2 regions of the Psychrobacillus sp. AK 1817 genome follow, and region 2 is predicted to be linked to the other one. Evidence: a T-box and tRNA genes for the amino acid it is inferred to sense, from the RefSeq annotation. Region 2 holds a T-box; the other holds one or more tRNA genes.

Region 1 (9,448 bases), 890 kb from region 2:
TGACGCAAAAACAATTTTGACATCATTTAATGATGATGCCAGCAAAACAAAATGAGCTTTTAAACTAGTTCTATTTTTTCTGGCTGACGAGACGTAGTGCAGTGCTAGGAAGCAAGTGAGCGAAGGAAGGAGCGTACTAACGTACGTGACTGACCGAGTAAGCGAAGCTGACAACGCAATGCGCTGTGTATCGCCAGCCAGCTATTATGGAGAGTTTGATCCTGGCTCAGGACGAACGCTGGCGGCGTGCCTAATACATGCAAGTCGAGCGAATGATGAAGAAGCTTGCTTCTTCTGATTTAGCGGCGGACGGGTGAGTAACACGTGGGCAACCTGCCTTGTAGATTGGGATAACTCCGGGAAACCGGGGCTAATACCGAATAATCCATTACCTCACATGAGGAAATGTTAAAAGACGGTCTTGGCTGTCACTACAGGATGGGCCCGCGGCGCATTAGCTAGTTGGTGAGGTAACGGCTCACCAAGGCGACGATGCGTAGCCGACCTGAGAGGGTGATCGGCCACACTGGGACTGAGACACGGCCCAGACTCCTACGGGAGGCAGCAGTAGGGAATCTTCCACAATGGACGAAAGTCTGATGGAGCAACGCCGCGTGAGTGAAGAAGGTTTTCGGATCGTAAAACTCTGTTGTGAGGGAAGAACAAGTACGAGAGTAACTGCTCGTACCTTGACGGTACCTCATTAGAAAGCCACGGCTAACTACGTGCCAGCAGCCGCGGTAATACGTAGGTGGCAAGCGTTGTCCGGAATTATTGGGCGTAAAGCGCGCGCAGGCGGTCCTTTAAGTCTGATGTGAAAGCCCACGGCTCAACCGTGGAGGGTCATTGGAAACTGGGGGACTTGAGTGCAGAAGAGGAAAGCGGAATTCCAAGTGTAGCGGTGAAATGCGTAGAGATTTGGAGGAACACCAGTGGCGAAGGCGGCTTTCTGGTCTGTAACTGACGCTGAGGCGCGAAAGCGTGGGGAGCAAACAGGATTAGATACCCTGGTAGTCCACGCCGTAAACGATGAGTGCTAAGTGTTAGGGGGTTTCCGCCCCTTAGTGCTGCAGCTAACGCATTAAGCACTCCGCCTGGGGAGTACGGTCGCAAGACTGAAACTCAAAGGAATTGACGGGGGCCCGCACAAGCGGTGGAGCATGTGGTTTAATTCGAAGCAACGCGAAGAACCTTACCAGGTCTTGACATCCCGCTGACCGACCTAGAGATAGGCTTTTCCCTTCGGGGACAGCGGTGACAGGTGGTGCATGGTTGTCGTCAGCTCGTGTCGTGAGATGTTGGGTTAAGTCCCGCAACGAGCGCAACCCTTGATCTTAGTTGCCAGCATTTAGTTGGGCACTCTAAGGTGACTGCCGGTGATAAACCGGAGGAAGGTGGGGATGACGTCAAATCATCATGCCCCTTATGACCTGGGCTACACACGTGCTACAATGGACGGTACAGAGGGTCGCAACCCCGCGAGGGTGAGCTAATCCCATAAAACCGTTCTCAGTTCGGATTGTAGGCTGCAACTCGCCTACATGAAGCCGGAATCGCTAGTAATCGTGGATCAGCATGCCACGGTGAATACGTTCCCGGGCCTTGTACACACCGCCCGTCACACCACGAGAGTTTGTAACACCCGAAGTCGGTGGGGTAACCCTTTTGGGAGCCAGCCGCCGAAGGTGGGACAGATGATTGGGGTGAAGTCGTAACAAGGTAGCCGTATCGGAAGGTGCGGCTGGATCACCTCCTTTCTAAGGATATATTCGGAATACAGATCTTTATCTGTATCTTAACGTTTTGCAGTTCAGTTTTGAGTGTTCATTTTTATGATGAGCATTTATACTTGCTCCTGCGATTACTCGTCGCAAAGGAACAAGCCCTTTGTTCTTTGAAAACTGGATAAAACGACATCAAAAAAGAAACAAACGCAAGATATTCAAATTGTGATCACTTACGTGATTGCAAGTGTAGTACTTTTAACTTTTAGGTTAAGTTAATAAGGGCGCACGGTGGATGCCTTGGCACTAGGAGTCGACGAAGGACGGCACTAACACCGATATGCTTCGGGGAGCTGTAAGTGAGCTTCGATCCGGAGATTTCCGAATGGGGAAACCCACTGCCCGTAATGGGGCAGTACATTTGCGTGAATACATAGCGCATCTGAGACACACCCAGGGAACTGAAACATCTAAGTACCTGGAGGAAGAGAAAGAAAATTCGATTCCCTGAGTAGCGGCGAGCGAAACGGGAAGAGCCCAAACCAAGAGGCTTGCCTCTTGGGGTTGTAGGACACTCTATACGGAGTTACAAAAGAATGAGTTAGATGAAGCGACCTGGAAAGGTCCGCAGGATAGGGTAAAAGCCCCGTAGTCCAAAATTCATTCCCTCCAGAGTGTATCCTGAGTACGGCGGAACACGTGAAATTCCGTCGGAATCCGGGAGGACCATCTCCCAAGGCTAAATACTACCTAGTGACCGATAGTGAACCAGTACCGTGAGGGAAAGGTGAAAAGCACCCCGGAAGGGGAGTGAAATAGACCCTGAAACCGTGTGCCTACAAATAGTCAAAGCCCGTTAACGGGTGATGGCGTGCCTTTTGTAGAATGAACCGGCGAGTTACGATTACATGCGAGGTTAAGTTGAGAAGACGGAGCCGCAGCGAAAGCGAGTCTGAATAGGGCGAATGAGTATGTGGTCGTAGACCCGAAACCAGGTGATCTACCCATGTCCAGGATGAAGGTAAGGTAACACTTACTGGAGGTCCGAACCCACGCACGTTGAAAAGTGCGGGGATGAGGTGTGGGTAGCGGAGAAATTCCAATCGAACCTGGAGATAGCTGGTTCTCTCCGAAATAGCTTTAGGGCTAGCCTCAAACGTTAGAATCTTGGAGGTAGAGCACTGTTTGGACTAGGGGCCCATCCCGGGTTACCGAATTCAGACAAACTCCGAATGCCAATGATTTATGTTTGGGAGTCAGACTGCGAGTGATAAGATCCGTAGTCAAGAGGGAAACAGCCCAGACCACCAGCTAAGGTCCCAAAGTATTTGTTAAGTGGAAAAGGATGTGGCGTTGCTTAGACAACCAGGATGTTGGCTTAGAAGCAGCCATCATTTAAAGAGTGCGTAATAGCTCACTGGTCGAGTGACGCTGCGCCGAAAATGTATCGGGGCTAAACAAATCACCGAAGCTGTGGATTGATACCTTTGGTATCAGTGGTAGGAGAGCGTTCTAAGGGCGTTGAAGTCAGACCGGAAGGACTGGTGGAGCGCTTAGAAGTGAGAATGCCGGTATGAGTAGCGAAAGATGGGTGAGAATCCCATCCACCGTATGACTAAGGTTTCCTGAGGAAGGCTCGTCCGCTCAGGGTTAGTCGGGACCTAAGTCGAGGCCGATAGGCGTAGACGATGGACAACAGGTTGATATTCCTGTACCACCACCCCACCGTTTGAGTGATGGGGGGACGCAGTAGGATAGGGTAAGCGTGCTGTTGGTTATGCACGTCCAAGCAGTGAGGTGTGAGTGTAGGCAAATCCGCACTCTGTAACATTGAGCTGTGATGGCGAGGACTTAGTCCGAAGTTCCTGATTTCACACTGCCAAGAAAAGCCTCTAACGAGGTGGGAGGTGCCCGTACCGCAAACCGACACAGGTAGTCGAGGAGAGAATCCTAAGGTGAGCGAGAGAACTCTCGTTAAGGAACTCGGCAAAATGACCCCGTAACTTCGGGAGAAGGGGTGCTCTTTTGGGTGTATAGCCTAGAAGAGCCGCAGTGAATAGGCCCAGGCGACTGTTTAGCAAAAACACAGGTCTCTGCAAAACCGTAAGGTGAAGTATAGGGGCTGACGCCTGCCCGGTGCTGGAAGGTTAAGAGGAGTGCTTAGCGCAAGCGAAGGTGCGAATTGAAGCCCCAGTAAACGGCGGCCGTAACTATAACGGTCCTAAGGTAGCGAAATTCCTTGTCGGGTAAGTTCCGACCCGCACGAAAGGCGTAACGATCTGGGCACTGTCTCAACGAGAGACTCGGTGAAATTATAGTACCTGTGAAGATGCAGGTTACCCGCGACAGGACGGAAAGACCCCGTGGAGCTTTACTGTAGCTTGATATTGAATTTTGGTGCAACTTGTACAGGATAGGTAGGAGCCTTAGAGCCCGGAGCGCCAGCTTCGGAGGAGGCGTCGGTGGGATACTACCCTGGTTGTATTGAAATTCTAACCCATACCCGTAACCCGGGTAGGAGACAGTGTCAGGCGGGCAGTTTGACTGGGGCGGTCGCCTCCTAAAGTGTAACGGAGGCGCCCAAAGGTTCCCTCAGAATGGTTGGAAATCATTCGAAGAGTGTAAAGGCAGAAGGGAGCTTGACTGCGAGACCTACAAGTCGAGCAGGGTCGAAAGACGGGCTTAGTGATCCGGTGGTTCCGCATGGAAGGGCCATCGCTCAACGGATAAAAGCTACCCCGGGATAACAGGCTTATCTCCCCCAAGAGTCCACATCGACGGGGAGGTTTGGCACCTCGATGTCGGCTCATCGCATCCTGGGGCTGTAGTCGGTCCCAAGGGTTGGGCTGTTCGCCCATTAAAGCGGTACGCGAGCTGGGTTCAGAACGTCGTGAGACAGTTCGGTCCCTATCCGTCGTGGGCGTAGGAAATTTGAGAGGAGCTGTCCTTAGTACGAGAGGACCGGGATGGACACACCGCTGGTGTACCAGTTGTTCTGCCAAGGGCATCGCTGGGTAGCTATGTGTGGACGGGATAAGTGCTGAAAGCATCTAAGCACGAAGCCCCCCTCAAGATGAGATTTCCCATTACGCAAGTAAGTAAGATCCCTCAAAGACGATGAGGTAGATAGGTTCGGGGTGGAAGCGTGGCGACACGTGCAGCTGACGAATACTAATCGATCGAGGACTTAACCAAATTGTTTGTTTCTAAGATGTCAGTTTATTCAGTTTTGAAAGAATAAATTTTTATTAAAAAAACACTTGTAATAATCTACATAGTTGATATAATAGAACTTGTCTTTCAAATAATTATTCAAGTCTAGTGATGATGGCGAAGAGGTCACACCCGTTCCCATACCGAACACGGAAGTTAAGCTCTTCAGCGCCAATGGTAGTTGGGGGTCTCCCCCTGCAAGAGTAGGACGTCGCTGGGCTTGCAATAAAAATACATAGAAATACATTTTAATACCCAGGAGGATTAGCTCAGCTGGGAGAGCATCTGCCTTACAAGCAGAGGGTCGGCGGTTCGAGCCCGTCATCCTCCACCATAACTTTACTCCTGCCGGAGTAGCTCAACTGGTAGAGCAACTGACTTGTAATCAGTAGGTTGAGGGTTCAAGTCCTTTCTCCGGCACCATTTTTTGAGCCATTAGCTCAGTTGGTAGAGCATCTGACTTTTAATCAGAGGGTCGTAGGTTCGAATCCTACATGGCTCATTCACTTTTTGTGATATAAATATGCGGGTGTGGCGGAACTGGCAGACGCACTAGACTTAGGATCTAGCGCCGCAAGGCGTGGGGGTTCGACTCCCTTCACCCGCACCATTTAATTTAATAACCGAGCGGAAGTAGTTCAGTGGTAGAACACCACCTTGCCAAGGTGGGGGTCGCGAGTTCGAACCTCGTCTTCCGCTCCAAAGATTCATCAAAGTGCCGGGGTGGCGGAACTGGCAGACGCACAGGACTTAAAATCCTGCGGTAGGTGACTACCGTACCGGTTCGATTCCGGTCCTCGGCACCACTTTTATGAAACATTAGCGCCCGTAGCTCAATTGGATAGAGCGTCTGACTACGGATCAGAAGGTTGTGGGTTCGACTCCTGCCGGGCGCGCCATATATACGGGAAGTAGCTCAGCTTGGTAGAGCACTTGGTTTGGGACCAAGGGGTCGCAGGTTCGAATCCTGTCTTCCCGACCAGTTAATTAATAAATTTGGGGCCTTAGCTCAGCTGGGAGAGCGCCTGCCTTGCACGCAGGAGGTCAGCGGTTCGATCCCGCTAGGCTCCACCAATTTAAATTTAAATTTCCTGGCGGCGTAGCTCAGCTGGCTAGAGCATTCGGTTCATACCCGAAAGGTCGTGGGTTCGACTCCCTCTGCCGCCATCTTAAGGACCTTTAGCTCAGTTGGTTAGAGCAGACGGCTCATAACCGTCCGGTCGCAGGTTCGAGTCCTGCAAGGTCCACCAACATAATATTTAGGAGGAATACCCAAGTCTGGCTGAAGGGATCGGTCTTGAAAACCGACAGGCGGGTCATACCGCGCGGGGGTTCGAATCCCTCTTCCTCCTCCATCTTATTGTTAGTGGAAAAATATTATACATAACGTCGACGCAAGCGAAGCGTGGAGGACGTAAAACTCACTAAATGCACAGTTGATTTAAATTTCAACACTTTCTTATTGTCGCGGGGTGGAGCAGTTCGGTAGCTCGTCGGGCTCATAACCCGAAGGTCACAGGTTCAAATCCTGTCCCCGCAACCAAATGGTCCCGTGGTGTAGCGGTTAACATGCCTGCCTGTCACGCAGGAGATCGCCGGTTCGATCCCGGTCGGGACCGCCATTTATTTTTCAACAACTTAGAGATTTAGGATAAGCAAGCAAATCTAGGAAGCAATCGAACGAACGAAGGAGCATACTAAAGTATGTGACTTAATGAGTGAGTGAAGCTGACAAAGAGAAGCGCAGCTTAGTGTAAATCGAAGAGGCTCAGTAGCTCAGTCGGTAGAGCAAAGGACTGAAAATCCTTGTGTCGGCGGTTCGATTCCGTCCTGAGCCACCATTTTATCAAGCGGGTGTAGTTTAGTGGTAAAACCTCAGCCTTCCAAGCTGATGATGAGAGTTCGATTCTCTTCACCCGCTCCAATTAATGGGCCTATAGCTCAGCTGGTTAGAGCGCACGCCTGATAAGCGTGAGGTCGATGGTTCGAGTCCATTTAGGCCCACCATTATTCCGAAGTAGCTCAGTGGTAGAGCAATCGGCTGTTAACCGATCGGTCGTAGGTTCGAGTCCTACCTTCGGAGCCATATATATGGGGAAGTACTCAAGTGGCTGAAGAGGCGCCCCTGCTAAGGGTGTAGGTCGGGCAACCGGCGCGAGGGTTCAAATCCCTCCTTCTCCGCCATATATAAGGCCCCTTGGTCAAGCGGTTAAGACACCGCCCTTTCACGGCGGTAACACGGGTTCGAATCCCGTAGGGGTCATAACTTTAAAAAAGACAATCACTTAGGTGGTTGTCTTTTTTGTTTTGAAAAGATAGAGTTGCGCATGTGCTTTTAGAGGATTAATTCTTCCGAGAGTACTTTACCGGTTTGTCCTTTGTACTGTCAATGCTACTTATTAATACGGAGTGAAAGGACCGATTTCATAAAACAATTCCATTTCTAAGTTTTACTTATTGGTATCAAATCATGAGTTATGTATTTATACACTTTCTTCTTTGTTCTTTTGTCCATCTATAATTCCCACTCCTCTATAACCTCATCACACTTTGTTCATTAATATTCACAAGAACATTTCTTAACAGGTTTCTACAAACTGAATTCTGCTTACATTATCCTGCTTCGCTAGGTAACTCTTTTCAAGCCTTAATCATCAAATAAATAGCTAATTCATACTAACCAATTTTAGTGGCTGGCCATGTGTTCCAAATTATAATAAATCATTTTTTCCATTCACATAGCAAAAAATAAAAAAGCCAGGAAGCTTTTAAACTTCCTGACTGACTGTTAAATTATAAAGCCGAGCAATAACCCTATACCTAAAAGAAATACAAAAATCGTGTTGGTGAGTGCAGTATTCTTCATTGCTAATCCAACTTCAAGATGATTTTCTTTTGCTTTAAATAGTTTTATAGCATCTAAAGGTTTCTTAGCACTTAATAGGACTAGTAGTGCCCAAGGGGTGATAATCTGTAGAATTACCAATAGAATGATCCATACATAAGAAACGATGAAAAATAAGGCTAACACATTAATAGCACTTTCTCTACCAATGAGAATGGCCATCGTCTTTCTACCACCTTTTGTATCCTCAACTATATCGCGAATATTATTGGAAAGCATAATAGCAGCAACAAGTAGAGTACTAGGGATGGATAGGAATAAGGCAAAGTTTGGTATTGAACCAACCTGAATGTATGTAGCAATTAATACGATAAACATTCCCATGACAACACCGCTAAATAGTTCACCGAATGGTGTATACGCTATTGGGTAAGGTCCACCAGTATAAAGGTAACCAATAAGCATACAAACAGCTCCAACGATCAATAATAACCAAGACGATTGGGAGCAAATATATATACCTAATATCGCTGCAAGGATATATAATGCTAAGGCTAATTGAAGTACTGTTTTTGGTTTAACCCCATTACGAACAATAGCACCACCGATACCAATTGATTCTTCGCTATCGAGCCCCCTAACAAAGTCATAGTACTCGTTAAACATATTTGTAGCTGCCTGGATAAACAAACATGCAATTAGCATTGCTAAGAATAATAGCCAATCAATATTTACGTAGTAAAGTGCAATCATTGTACCTAAAAATACTGGGGCAAAGGAGGCAGTTAATGTATGTGGTCTTGTCAACTTCCACCATATACGCCAGCCTTTATCAGCTTGTAGTTCCTGTGACATATAAATTTCTCTCCTTTAAAAGACTCAACATCAATTTTAGCATACATTTGTAGCGAAATGTGTGCCGAAACGCGGAGAAAGTTGTATGATAAAGGGTAGAGTAATAAAACAAGAAATTTAACAGCAGGTAATTTATACGGAGGTCATATATATGCCGAACACCACCGGGCAAAATAAAACAACATTACGTTTTTATACGGAAACAATAGAAGTATCTAGAATGTCCGCTCACGCCTTTTTTGAAGCCGGAGAGGATTGCTATAAAGGGAAACGTTTCTTTTGGCAAAACAAAGAGAAAACCTTCACACTGGTTGGACTTGGACATGCTTATGTACTGGCTAATGATTTAGAAAAAAATAGATATCAGGATATAGCACAAAAATGGGAAGAGTTGTGTGCATGCTCTTTAATAGAAAAAGCGGACGTATCTCCAATCCTATTTGGTGGATTCTCATTCGATCCTGCCAACAAGATATCCTCGGAGTGGAATAGCTTTCCTTCCAGTTTTTTTGCTGTGGCTACATTCCAATTAGTCATTCGAGATGACCAGGCGTTTGTGAGCATCCATCTTATTACGGAAGAGCAAGACAGCTCGGCGGCTTTTGAACACTTGAGAATAGAAAGAGATACATTAATTCATACAGCTCAAGTAAAAGAGCTAAAAGTCCATGAAAAGCCACAGCTTCTTCAAAGAGAAGATAGATTAAAGGATGAATACTTATCTGCGGTTGAAGCCGTTACAAACCGTATTCGCAATAAGGAAGTAAATAAGGTGGTCATTGGACGCTCCTTGAAATTGACCTTTGAGAAT
Region 2 (9,448 bases):
CCAATAATCTCTGATAATCCATTCCGATCAATCTCTGTTGGAACATCTGGGTGTGCAAGCAATGCCTTTAATTCAGATCCGAATAGCAATCCATCATTTCTTTCCGTAAAAAACAATGGCTTTACTCCTAAGCGGTCTCTTGCTATAAAAACCTTTTGCTCTTCTTCATCCCAAATGGCAAAAGCAAAAATTCCATTAAAGTAATCAACACACTTTTCATTCCATTCAATATAAGAGGTTAATAATACCTCTGTATCTGAATGCCCTGAGAATGAATGCCCTCTACTTAATAATTCCTTTCGTAAATCTTCCGTGTTATAAAGCTCTCCATTATAGCAAAGCGTATAATTCCTAGATTGATAGCTTTTGCTCATTGGCTGTTTGCCTCCGACGGGATCAACAACAGTCAATCTTCGATGACCAAAGAGAGCATGGACCGCACTCCACACACTATGATCATCTGGTCCCCGCTTTTTTAAACTCTCTGCCATTTTCTCCACAACAGGAGAATACCCCCGTAAATCTTTTCTAAAATCAACCCATCCGGTTATTCCACACATATAATTCGCATCCCTTCTTTCACCCCCATAGTATATGCAAAAAAGTGCTGAAAAAGTGACGAGAGATAAGTGACCGAAATAAGTAAAAGTACCACGAACATGTGAGGTTCGTGGTACTTTCATTTAGGATTATGTTGTTACCTTTAATACAGTTTTAATCTTTTGGATAATACCGCCTGAGCTATAAGTAAGAACGCTTCGTTTATAGAAGGACAGGCTGATGATGAATGCTACGATAGAGGTAACGGTTAGTATTAGTAGAGCTAGCATCGGCTCAAATGCCCCGATGTCAGTTGCACCAATGCGTAATGGCATTACCATACCCGATGTAAATGGTATGTAAGAGAATACCTTTACAAGCATGGTGTCTGGACTTTGCGCTCCGAAAATTAATACATAAAATCCAATGATTCCGATGATAGTCATTGGCATAACTGCCTGACCAGCTTCCTCTACTTTAGATACAAGTGAGCCTAACAATGCACCAATGATTAAATTTAGCACAATGGTCATGATTAAAAATGCTAGGGCATACCCAATATAAGAATAGGAAAGCTCTTCAATCATAGGCTGTAAACTATCAATTTTAGAGCCACCATCAACTGTCATAAAAATAACTGCTAACAAAATTATCAAAGCTCCGATTTGTGTAATTGCCAAGAGAAATGTACCTGTTAATTTAGCTATTAAATGAGTAGATGGTTTAACACTTGCAAGAAGAACCTCTAAAACACGAGAACCTTTTTCAGAAGCCACATCTGTTGTTATCATAGATAAAAAGGATATTAAGAAACCATAAATTAAGGAGCCGATGAGCATAGAAGCGACGATTCCTACCGCCTTCTCATCCTCACTCTTGCCCCCAGCAGAGGCTTCATCTAAATTTTTCATTGTAATGATGGTTTCGGACTGTAGAATTTTATCTGCTTCTTCGGCTGTGAGGTTCAGCTGCTGTACCTCATACAATTTCCCAGCATATTGAAGAGTGGAAGATAGACTGAGCTGATCAGTAAATGCTAATGGCTCATATGTTGCTATTTCCGCGTTAAGAGAATTCTCTTCATCTTTGATAAAAATGGCAGCTGCATAGTCTCCGTCAATGACTTCTTTTTCTACCTCATCATTTGGAGAAGTAGGGAACGAAAATGCTAAATCATTATTAGATTGGAATAAAGCCTCTATATCAGCCTCTGTCTCATTTATAACTGCAATTTCTAATGCTTCACTTTCAAAGAATGCAGCCTTTATATCTGACCAAAACATCACGATGGAAATCACACCAACGTAGATGGCAAGCATGATTATAAAAGATTTTGCTTTTATTTTTTGAGTATATAACTGTTTGACTAACAACCAAAATTTAGACATTCTTGCCACCTACCTTATCCTTGAAGATTTCATCTAATGACAAATAATCTAAGCTAAATTTCTCAATATACTTGCCATCAAAAATAGAGTCAAAGATTGCTTGCGCATATTTTTCATCTGCTAGTGTAAGGATATACTGGTCTTTTCCAACATGGACATACTTAACGCCCTCCATGCTTTCAAGTGTCTCCTTTGAAAGCTCCGTACGAATAGTAAGTTTTGTTTTTCCATATTGTTTCTTTAAGTCTAGCAGGCTTCCAGCATACAAAGAGACACCACGTTTTAAAAGACATAAATGATCACAAAGCTCTTCTACATTTTCCATCTGATGGCTAGAAAATAATATAGTTGTGCCCTTGTCTTTTAGCTCTAAAATGGCACCTTTCAACAAATCCTTATTTACTGGATCCAGTCCACTAAATGGTTCGTCTAGTATAAGAAATGCTGGCTGGTGAATGAAGCTTGCGATCAATTGCACCTTTTGCTGGTTTCCTTTGGATAGTGTTTCAGCTTTCGCTTTTCGTTTGTCCTCTAATTCAAAACGATCAATCCAGTAATCCACTTCTTTTTTTAGCTCCTTACGGGATTTACCACGAAGCTCTCCAAAGAAGTAAAGCTGATCCTCCACTTTCATAGCAGGGAAAATACCTCTCTCCTCGGGTAAATAACCTAAAAGATCTCTATTAATATTATTGATATTTGTACCATCCCATGTGATGGTTCCTTCCGTAGTTTCCTGTAAATCTAGTATCATCCGAAAGGTCGTAGTTTTACCGGCACCATTTTGACCGATTAAACCAAATATTTCACCTTTTTCTATGGTGAAGGAGAGATGGTCAACTGCAGTAAAATCTTGATAACGTTTGGTTACTTCGTTAATTACTAACGCCATGTTTAAGCTCCATTCCTAAGTATTTTTTCGTACTACTTTATACGCATTAGAATAATAAATGTTTCAAAAAATTTTGAAACGTTTATCATGGTCTTCCGTCTAATTCATTGATGAAAACAAAGGGGATGATCAGAAATGAAAAAATTACACTATCTTTCGTTCAGCTTTATAGCAATCTGTCTTCTTCTCACACCTACATTTGTTTTGGCGAAGGAGGGAGAGGATACCATGGTTAAAGAAAACTCTAAACTGGAGAGATTTACTGGTATCGTTAAAGAAGTCGTAAATAAAGAAGACAATGTCATACTTACTGTTGAAACAGAGCAAAAAGAACCGATTGTCACTGTTTTTACAATCACAAACGAGACGCTTTTATATAATAGCGGCACAGCCAAGGAAATAGAAAAAAAGGAATTTGTCAAAGGGCAAAGAATAGAAGCCTACTATGATAAAACAAAAGCTAGGACTATGATCTATCCAGCCCAAATTTCGCCAGAGTTAATAATTGCTCATGATGGCAAAAATGTAGGCTTTACAAAGGTAGGGGTCTTCGATGAAAAGTTAACAAGTGAAGACAACCAATTAAAGCTGAATCTCTCTAAGGAAACGCTTGTTGTTAATAAGGATGGAGAAAGTATCGATCAAAAAAATTTAGTGGGTAATGAGCTGATTGTATTTTATAAGACCTCGACAAGAAGTATTCCTGCTCAAACAATACCGAACAAAGTAGTTGTTTTAGAAGAAAAAGATGCAAGCAACTTTATGAAATTCTCCGGTACTATTAAGGAAGTTTCTAAAAATAATAAAGAAGTAACATTAACTGTAGAAACGAATGAGAAAGAGCCTCAGATTTCAATTTTAGTATTAAATAAAGATGTAATAGCTCTTAATAGCGCTTCAACAAAAGCGATTTCTATTGAATCCTTTAAAAAGGGGATGAAAATTGATGCCTATTACGATAAAAATAAACCAATGATTTTAATTTATCCACCAAGAATCTCTCCAGAAATCATTGTTGCTCATGAAGAAAAGAGTGGCCTAGTGAAGGTGTCAAAATTCGATGAGCAATTTGTAAGTCTAGATAAAGAGCTGAAACTTCAAATTACCAACAAAACAGAATTGGTGGATGAAAAGGGAAAGAAAATTTCCAAGAATGATTTAACAAACAAGGAGTTAATCGTATTTTATAGTTCACCTAAGAACAATCAAAAACTTACGACTCCATCAAAAATTATTGCACTAGAATATATTGAACCTGTTCAAAAAGAGCTCAACAAAATAATAGAGAATGACCATTTAATTCAAAATGGAGTTAAGATGATTCCTATACGTGAGGTGGCTCAGTATTTAGGATATGAAGTAATGTCCCATCCAAAACGTAATAGTGTGTACTTAAAGCTTGGCAATAGCTCATTTTCCATTACTAGGGGAGAGCTGAAGTATGGATACAACAGAAGTATAAGAGAATTTCAAGAGACACCCGTTCTGCACAACAAGAAAACCTATGTGTCTGAGGATATTTTAGAAATTCTTGTTCCAGAGTCTTAAAGAATATGTCGTCCGCTCATATAGAGAAGGACGGCTTTTCTTTTGGTACAATTTATGTTGAGAAATACTCCAGGGGGGAAAGTAAATGAATGTATACAAAATAGACAGCGATTTTCCAATGGATTTGTTGTTGTTAGCAGATCCCGCAGAGGAATTAGTTAAAGCTTATTTAGATAAGGGTCAATGCTATATAACGAAAGCAGGAAATAAAATAATTGGCGTATATGTCTTAGTGCCTTTGAATAACCAGACTGTGGAGCTTAAAAATATAGCTGTACATGAACAACATCAAGGAAAAGGAATAGGAAAAGAATTAGTTCTCGATGCCATTGAGAAATCAAAAGAGCTTGGTTATCAAAAAATAGAAGTAGGTACAGGAAACTCCAGCATAAATCAGCTTGCACTCTATCAAAAGTGTGGATTCAGAATTGTTTCTGTGGATAAGGATTTTTTTAAAATTAATTATCCCGAAGAGATTGTGGAAAACGGCATTCCTTGTGTGGATATGATACGACTAGAGAGGATTTTATCCACAGAAAAATAAGATAGCTCTAAGCGTGTCATTTCATTACTTAATAGAGGTGTGTTCTTACTAACGGAGCAGGTTATGCTGGATTGGGGGAAAGATAATGCAAATTATTGAGTTACAGGAAAGGAATAACCTATTCAAAAAAGCAATTCAAGTATTTTGGAAAGAATGGGGAAATGAGCATAATTATAAATTTTATGAAGATGCTATGATTCATTCTTGTCGTTTTTCAGATATTCCAAGATTTTATGTGATGATTGAAGAGGAGGAGATCATTGGAACTTATGCGTTATTAAGAAATGACCTTAATAGCCGCCAAGACCTTTGCCCATGGCTCGCCTGCTTATTCGTGAAAGAAGAATATAGAGGTAGAGAAATAGGCTTAATGCTGTTACAACACAGCCTGAAAGAAGCAGCAAGAAAAGGATATGATAAGCTTTATTTGTCCACAGATCTTGAAGGCTATTATGAAAAATACGGGTGGAAAAATAATGGTGTTGTGTACGGCGTGAGTGGTGATCATATCAAGCTATATGAAAAAGAAACAGGTTTAAAGTAAGGCAATTCTAAAGTAAATTTAATGTGAACTATTACTTAAACTAATGATCGATTTAGTGAAAATACAATGAGCTGGGATATACATTTCCTAGCTCATTTATGTGGATCTTTTATTTTCTAAGAATTATAATGTTTAATTTTGCCAATTAGAATGCGAATTTCCTCAGCCTTAAACATTAAAACTGCCCCCCGAATAATGATTGGGAGCAGTTATTACTATGCGTTATGTAAAAGTCCTAACACTTTCTTTAATTCTTTTGCTTCAATTTGTCCTGGAGCGGAAGCTGATACAACTGAACCAAAGGTAGCTGCTGAACCGAAAATTTCTCCAGATAAACGACTGATAATACCTGATTTAGCCATAGACATTGTAATAATCGGACGATCCGCATATGTAGAATACATCGTATAGGTAGCATCCAGGAGGGTAATAACATCGGCTGGACTATTAGGCATAACAGCAATTTTAGGAATATCTGCACCTAGTCTTTGCATAGCTGTTAAGCGTTCTATTATTACCTCTTTTGAGGGAGTTCCATTAAAATCATGGTTGGACATCACCACAGAAATATGATTATCCTTAGCTAAAGAAACTAGCTCCTCAACTTCCTCTGAGAAAAGCTCAATATCAATTAAATCTATTTCCTTTGTTTGGATCACTTCACGTAAAAGTTGCTTATAATAATCAGGTTCAATAACTTTATTGCCGCCTTCCTTGTGACTCCTAAAAGTAAACAAAAGGGGGGTAGGATATAAATAACCTCGTATGTATGAAAGGGTGTCTTTGACAGATTCTAAGCTTTCAACTTCCTGTAATAAATCTACTCTCCATTCGACTACATCAGGAGATGCATCCTTAACTAATTGTAGCTCCTTAAAAAGGGCTTCTTTATTTTTTCCTATTAGTGGAACAATAATTTTTGGTAGTCCTTCCCCAATATGAATATCCCGAATAGAAATAATTTTCATAAATATCTCCCATCATGCAACGTTTTACGTTATATTAACATAAAACGTTGCAAAGGGGATGTAAAAATGAGATTTCAAATCTATGAAAGTGCAGAGAAGTTTTACGATATTGCAAAACCTTTTTTAAAGCAAAACGAGGACAAATTTAGCTTATTTTTAGGTGTGCTTGAAAGAATTAGAGTGGGAGGATATGAGGACCCACTGATGGCTACTATTGAGGAGGATGGGGAGTTATTGGCACTTTTTCAGATGACTCCACCACATCCACTTAATATTATTTTTGTCGATTTAAATAAAATCGAAGCGTTAATCGATTTATGTATTGAAGAGATTTTACAACGTGGTATACATATAAACTCGATCATAAGTGTAAAGGAATGGGCTATTCGCTTCGCGTCAAAATGGGAAGAGAAAACGGGACAAGCAAATTCGCTATTAATGGACCAGGGATTATATCGATTAGATGAAGTGGATGATACGCTAGAAAATAGCCCAGGATCCTGGAGATTTGCTAATAACAATGATGCTCCATTAATAGAATCATGGTATAGCCAGTTTGAAGAAGATACCGGACTTCCAAGTACTGCTAAAGAGGAAATAGCCCAGAGAGTGACTGCTATGTTGAATGGACAGGAGGTTTTCTTATGGGAGGACGATGGAGAGATTGTGTCTATGATGAAGAAGGCTAGACCATCAACTCATGGAGTGACTGTTTCTATGGTATTTACTCCTAAAGAAAAGCGACGCAAAGGTTATGCAAGAACAATGGTAGCAGCCTGCAGCAAGGAGCTTTTAAAGGAATATGACTTCTGTGTTTTATATACCGATATGTTAAATCCCACATCCAACAAAATATATCAAGAAATTGGTTATCAAAAGTTGATGGATTCAGTTCATTTAAAGCTGGGGAATAAATGAGATAGTAAATGTTAGATAGATAAGGAGACATTTATTCACATATTGACTTTAGTATTTGATTCGATTAAAATTAGTGAAAATTCATACACAATTCGATGATAAAGAGAGTATCTGATGAGATAATGATTAGCGAGTCAGGGGTAGTGAGAGCCTGATACAGGACTTTTCAGAGAAACGCACTTTGGAGAAGCTTTTTGAACTAGAGTAGAAAAGATCGGGGAAGTCCTCGTTAATAACGTTAAAGCGGTCACAATATGTGACAACTAGAGTGGTACCACGGGAATTTCAGCTCTCGTCTCTTCATAGAGATGAGAGCTTTTTTATATGGAAAAACAAAATGGAGGGTGAATATATATGGAACTATTAAAGCAAATTGCTATTTCGATTGAGACTGAGTTAGAAAGTAAGTTAACAGTGAAAGAAATACAAATGCTTTTAGAGAAACCAAAGAACATTGAATTAGGAGATTTAGCATTTCCTTGTTTTACGCTAGCGAAATTATATAAAAAATCACCACAGCTTATCGCTTCTGAATTGGCAAAACAGGTGAAGAGTTCACTTATTGCTAATGTAGAGGCAGTAGGGGGCTATTTGAACATCTTTTATGACCAGAAAACTATTGCGAAAGAAGTGTTAGGGGAAATACTTAAAAATCAAAACAATTATGGCCAGCTACCAATGAAAGACGAACAAGTTACTATAGACCTTTCCTCACCAAATATTGCTAAGCCATTCTCTATGGGACATTTACGTTCAACTGTAATCGGAAATGCTCTTGCCAATATTTCTGAGAAAAATGGCTACAAAGCTGTTCGTATTAATCATTTAGGTGATTGGGGAACTCAATTTGGAAAGCTGATCGTTGCTTATAAGCTATGGGGAGACAAAGAAAAAATTGAAGCCTCCCCAATAGAGGAATTATTGAAAATCTATGTAAAATTCCATGAAAAGGCTGAAGTGGATGAAGAGCTCAATGTTGAGGCAAGAGCTGCCTTCAAGAGTCTAGAGCAGGGTAACGAAGAGGCACTACAGCTTTGGAAATGGTTCAAGGAAGCCTCTCTTAAAGAATTTCAATATATCTATGAATTACTAGGAATTCAGTTTGATTCCTTTAATGGAGAAGCATTCTATAATGACAAAATGGAAACGGTCGTCAAAGAAATAGAAGAAAAGTGTTTGCTCGTGGAATCTGACGGGGCATTAGTAGTTGAGTTAGAGAATATGCCGCCATGTTTGATCAAAAAAACCGATGGAGCTACTCTATACGCAACGAGAGATTTAGCTGCAGCCTTGTATCGTCAAAATAACTATGCCTTTACTAAAGCATTTTATGTAGTCGGCAACGAACAATCACTTCACTTTAAACAGCTTTTCAGTGTGCTTCAAAAAATGGGCTATGCGTGGGCAAAGGACTGTCAGCATGTACCTTTTGGGATGATGCTTAAGGATGGTAAGAAGATGTCGACTCGTAAAGGAAAAGTGGTTTTATTAAAAGAAGTCTTAAACGAAGCTATCGGGGAGGCGAAAAAAAGTATTGAGGAGAAAAATCCTTCACTTCTTCACAAAGAGGAGGTTGCTAAATCAGTTGGAGTAGGGGCCGTCATCTTCCATGATTTAAAAAATCATCGTATGAATGATGTAGAATTTTCTCTGGAGCAAATGCTTAACTTCGAGGGTGAGACTGGACCCTATGTTCAGTACACTCACGCACGCATAAACTCACTCCTTCAAAAAGGTAAGTTTGAGACTAATAACATGAGTTTTGAAGGACTAGGCGAACTTGCATGGCCAACGATAATGACACTTCAAGGCTTTCCACAGGTTATCCAGAAATCCTTTGAACATGCAGATCCATCACTTATCGCAAAATATTGCCTAACGCTATCTCGCCATTTCAATAAATATTATGCGAACACAAAAATATTAGTTGGTGATGAAACAAAGCGATCGAAGCTGACACTTTGTTATGCGGTTGCCATAGTTTTAAAGGAAGGGTTAAGTTTACTTGGGATAGATGCTCCGGAGCAGATGTAGAAAAGCCCCACTGTCTTGCTGACAGTGGGAATTTCTTCAAAGCTTCTTACTTGCTAGCCTTATGTTTGAACC

Evidence for each region. The T-box of region 2 lies ahead of argS (arginine--tRNA ligase). A T-box ahead of a tRNA ligase gene usually reads a tRNA of that ligase, here a tRNA-Arg.
Region 1: it encodes a tRNA-Arg, which carries the amino acid that the T-box ahead of argS (arginine--tRNA ligase) is inferred to sense. The anticodon was not compared.

The regions. Positions count from the first base shown of each region.
Region 1 covers NZ_CP031739.1:3,791,818-3,801,265, forward strand. Annotated here, with positions in the region: rRNA gene D0S48_RS18940 (16S ribosomal RNA) at 204-1,757, shown strand; rRNA gene D0S48_RS18945 (23S ribosomal RNA) at 1,993-4,919, shown strand; rRNA gene rrf (5S ribosomal RNA) at 5,042-5,157, shown strand; tRNA gene D0S48_RS18955 (tRNA-Val) at 5,196-5,271, shown strand; tRNA gene D0S48_RS18960 (tRNA-Thr) at 5,285-5,360, shown strand; tRNA gene D0S48_RS18965 (tRNA-Lys) at 5,367-5,439, shown strand; tRNA gene D0S48_RS18970 (tRNA-Leu) at 5,463-5,547, shown strand; tRNA gene D0S48_RS18975 (tRNA-Gly) at 5,565-5,639, shown strand; tRNA gene D0S48_RS18980 (tRNA-Leu) at 5,655-5,743, shown strand; tRNA gene D0S48_RS18985 (tRNA-Arg) at 5,760-5,836, shown strand; tRNA gene D0S48_RS18990 (tRNA-Pro) at 5,843-5,919, shown strand; tRNA gene D0S48_RS18995 (tRNA-Ala) at 5,936-6,011, shown strand; tRNA gene D0S48_RS19000 (tRNA-Met) at 6,031-6,104, shown strand; tRNA gene D0S48_RS19005 (tRNA-Ile) at 6,111-6,187, shown strand; tRNA gene D0S48_RS19010 (tRNA-Ser) at 6,200-6,292, shown strand; tRNA gene D0S48_RS19015 (tRNA-Met) at 6,404-6,480, shown strand; tRNA gene D0S48_RS19020 (tRNA-Asp) at 6,484-6,559, shown strand; tRNA gene D0S48_RS19025 (tRNA-Phe) at 6,703-6,778, shown strand; tRNA gene D0S48_RS19030 (tRNA-Gly) at 6,788-6,861, shown strand; tRNA gene D0S48_RS19035 (tRNA-Ile) at 6,868-6,944, shown strand; tRNA gene D0S48_RS19040 (tRNA-Asn) at 6,949-7,023, shown strand; tRNA gene D0S48_RS19045 (tRNA-Ser) at 7,031-7,121, shown strand; tRNA gene D0S48_RS19050 (tRNA-Glu) at 7,129-7,200, shown strand; gene D0S48_RS19055 (1,4-dihydroxy-2-naphthoate polyprenyltransferase) at 7,726-8,637, opposite strand; gene D0S48_RS19060 (isochorismate synthase) at 8,789-9,448, shown strand, end outside.
Region 2 covers NZ_CP031739.1:2,899,340-2,908,787, forward strand. Annotated here, with positions in the region: gene asnB (asparagine synthase (glutamine-hydrolyzing)) at 1-560, opposite strand, end outside; gene D0S48_RS14520 (ABC transporter permease) at 690-1,928, opposite strand; gene D0S48_RS14525 (ABC transporter ATP-binding protein) at 1,921-2,820, opposite strand; gene D0S48_RS14530 (stalk domain-containing protein) at 2,956-4,368, shown strand; gene D0S48_RS14535 (GNAT family N-acetyltransferase) at 4,454-4,912, shown strand; gene D0S48_RS14540 (GNAT family N-acetyltransferase) at 4,998-5,456, shown strand; gene aroD (type I 3-dehydroquinate dehydratase) at 5,672-6,424, opposite strand; gene D0S48_RS14550 (GNAT family N-acetyltransferase) at 6,491-7,342, shown strand; T-box leader at 7,429-7,645, shown strand; gene argS (arginine--tRNA ligase) at 7,697-9,376, shown strand; gene D0S48_RS14560 (DUF418 domain-containing protein) at 9,423-9,448, opposite strand, start outside.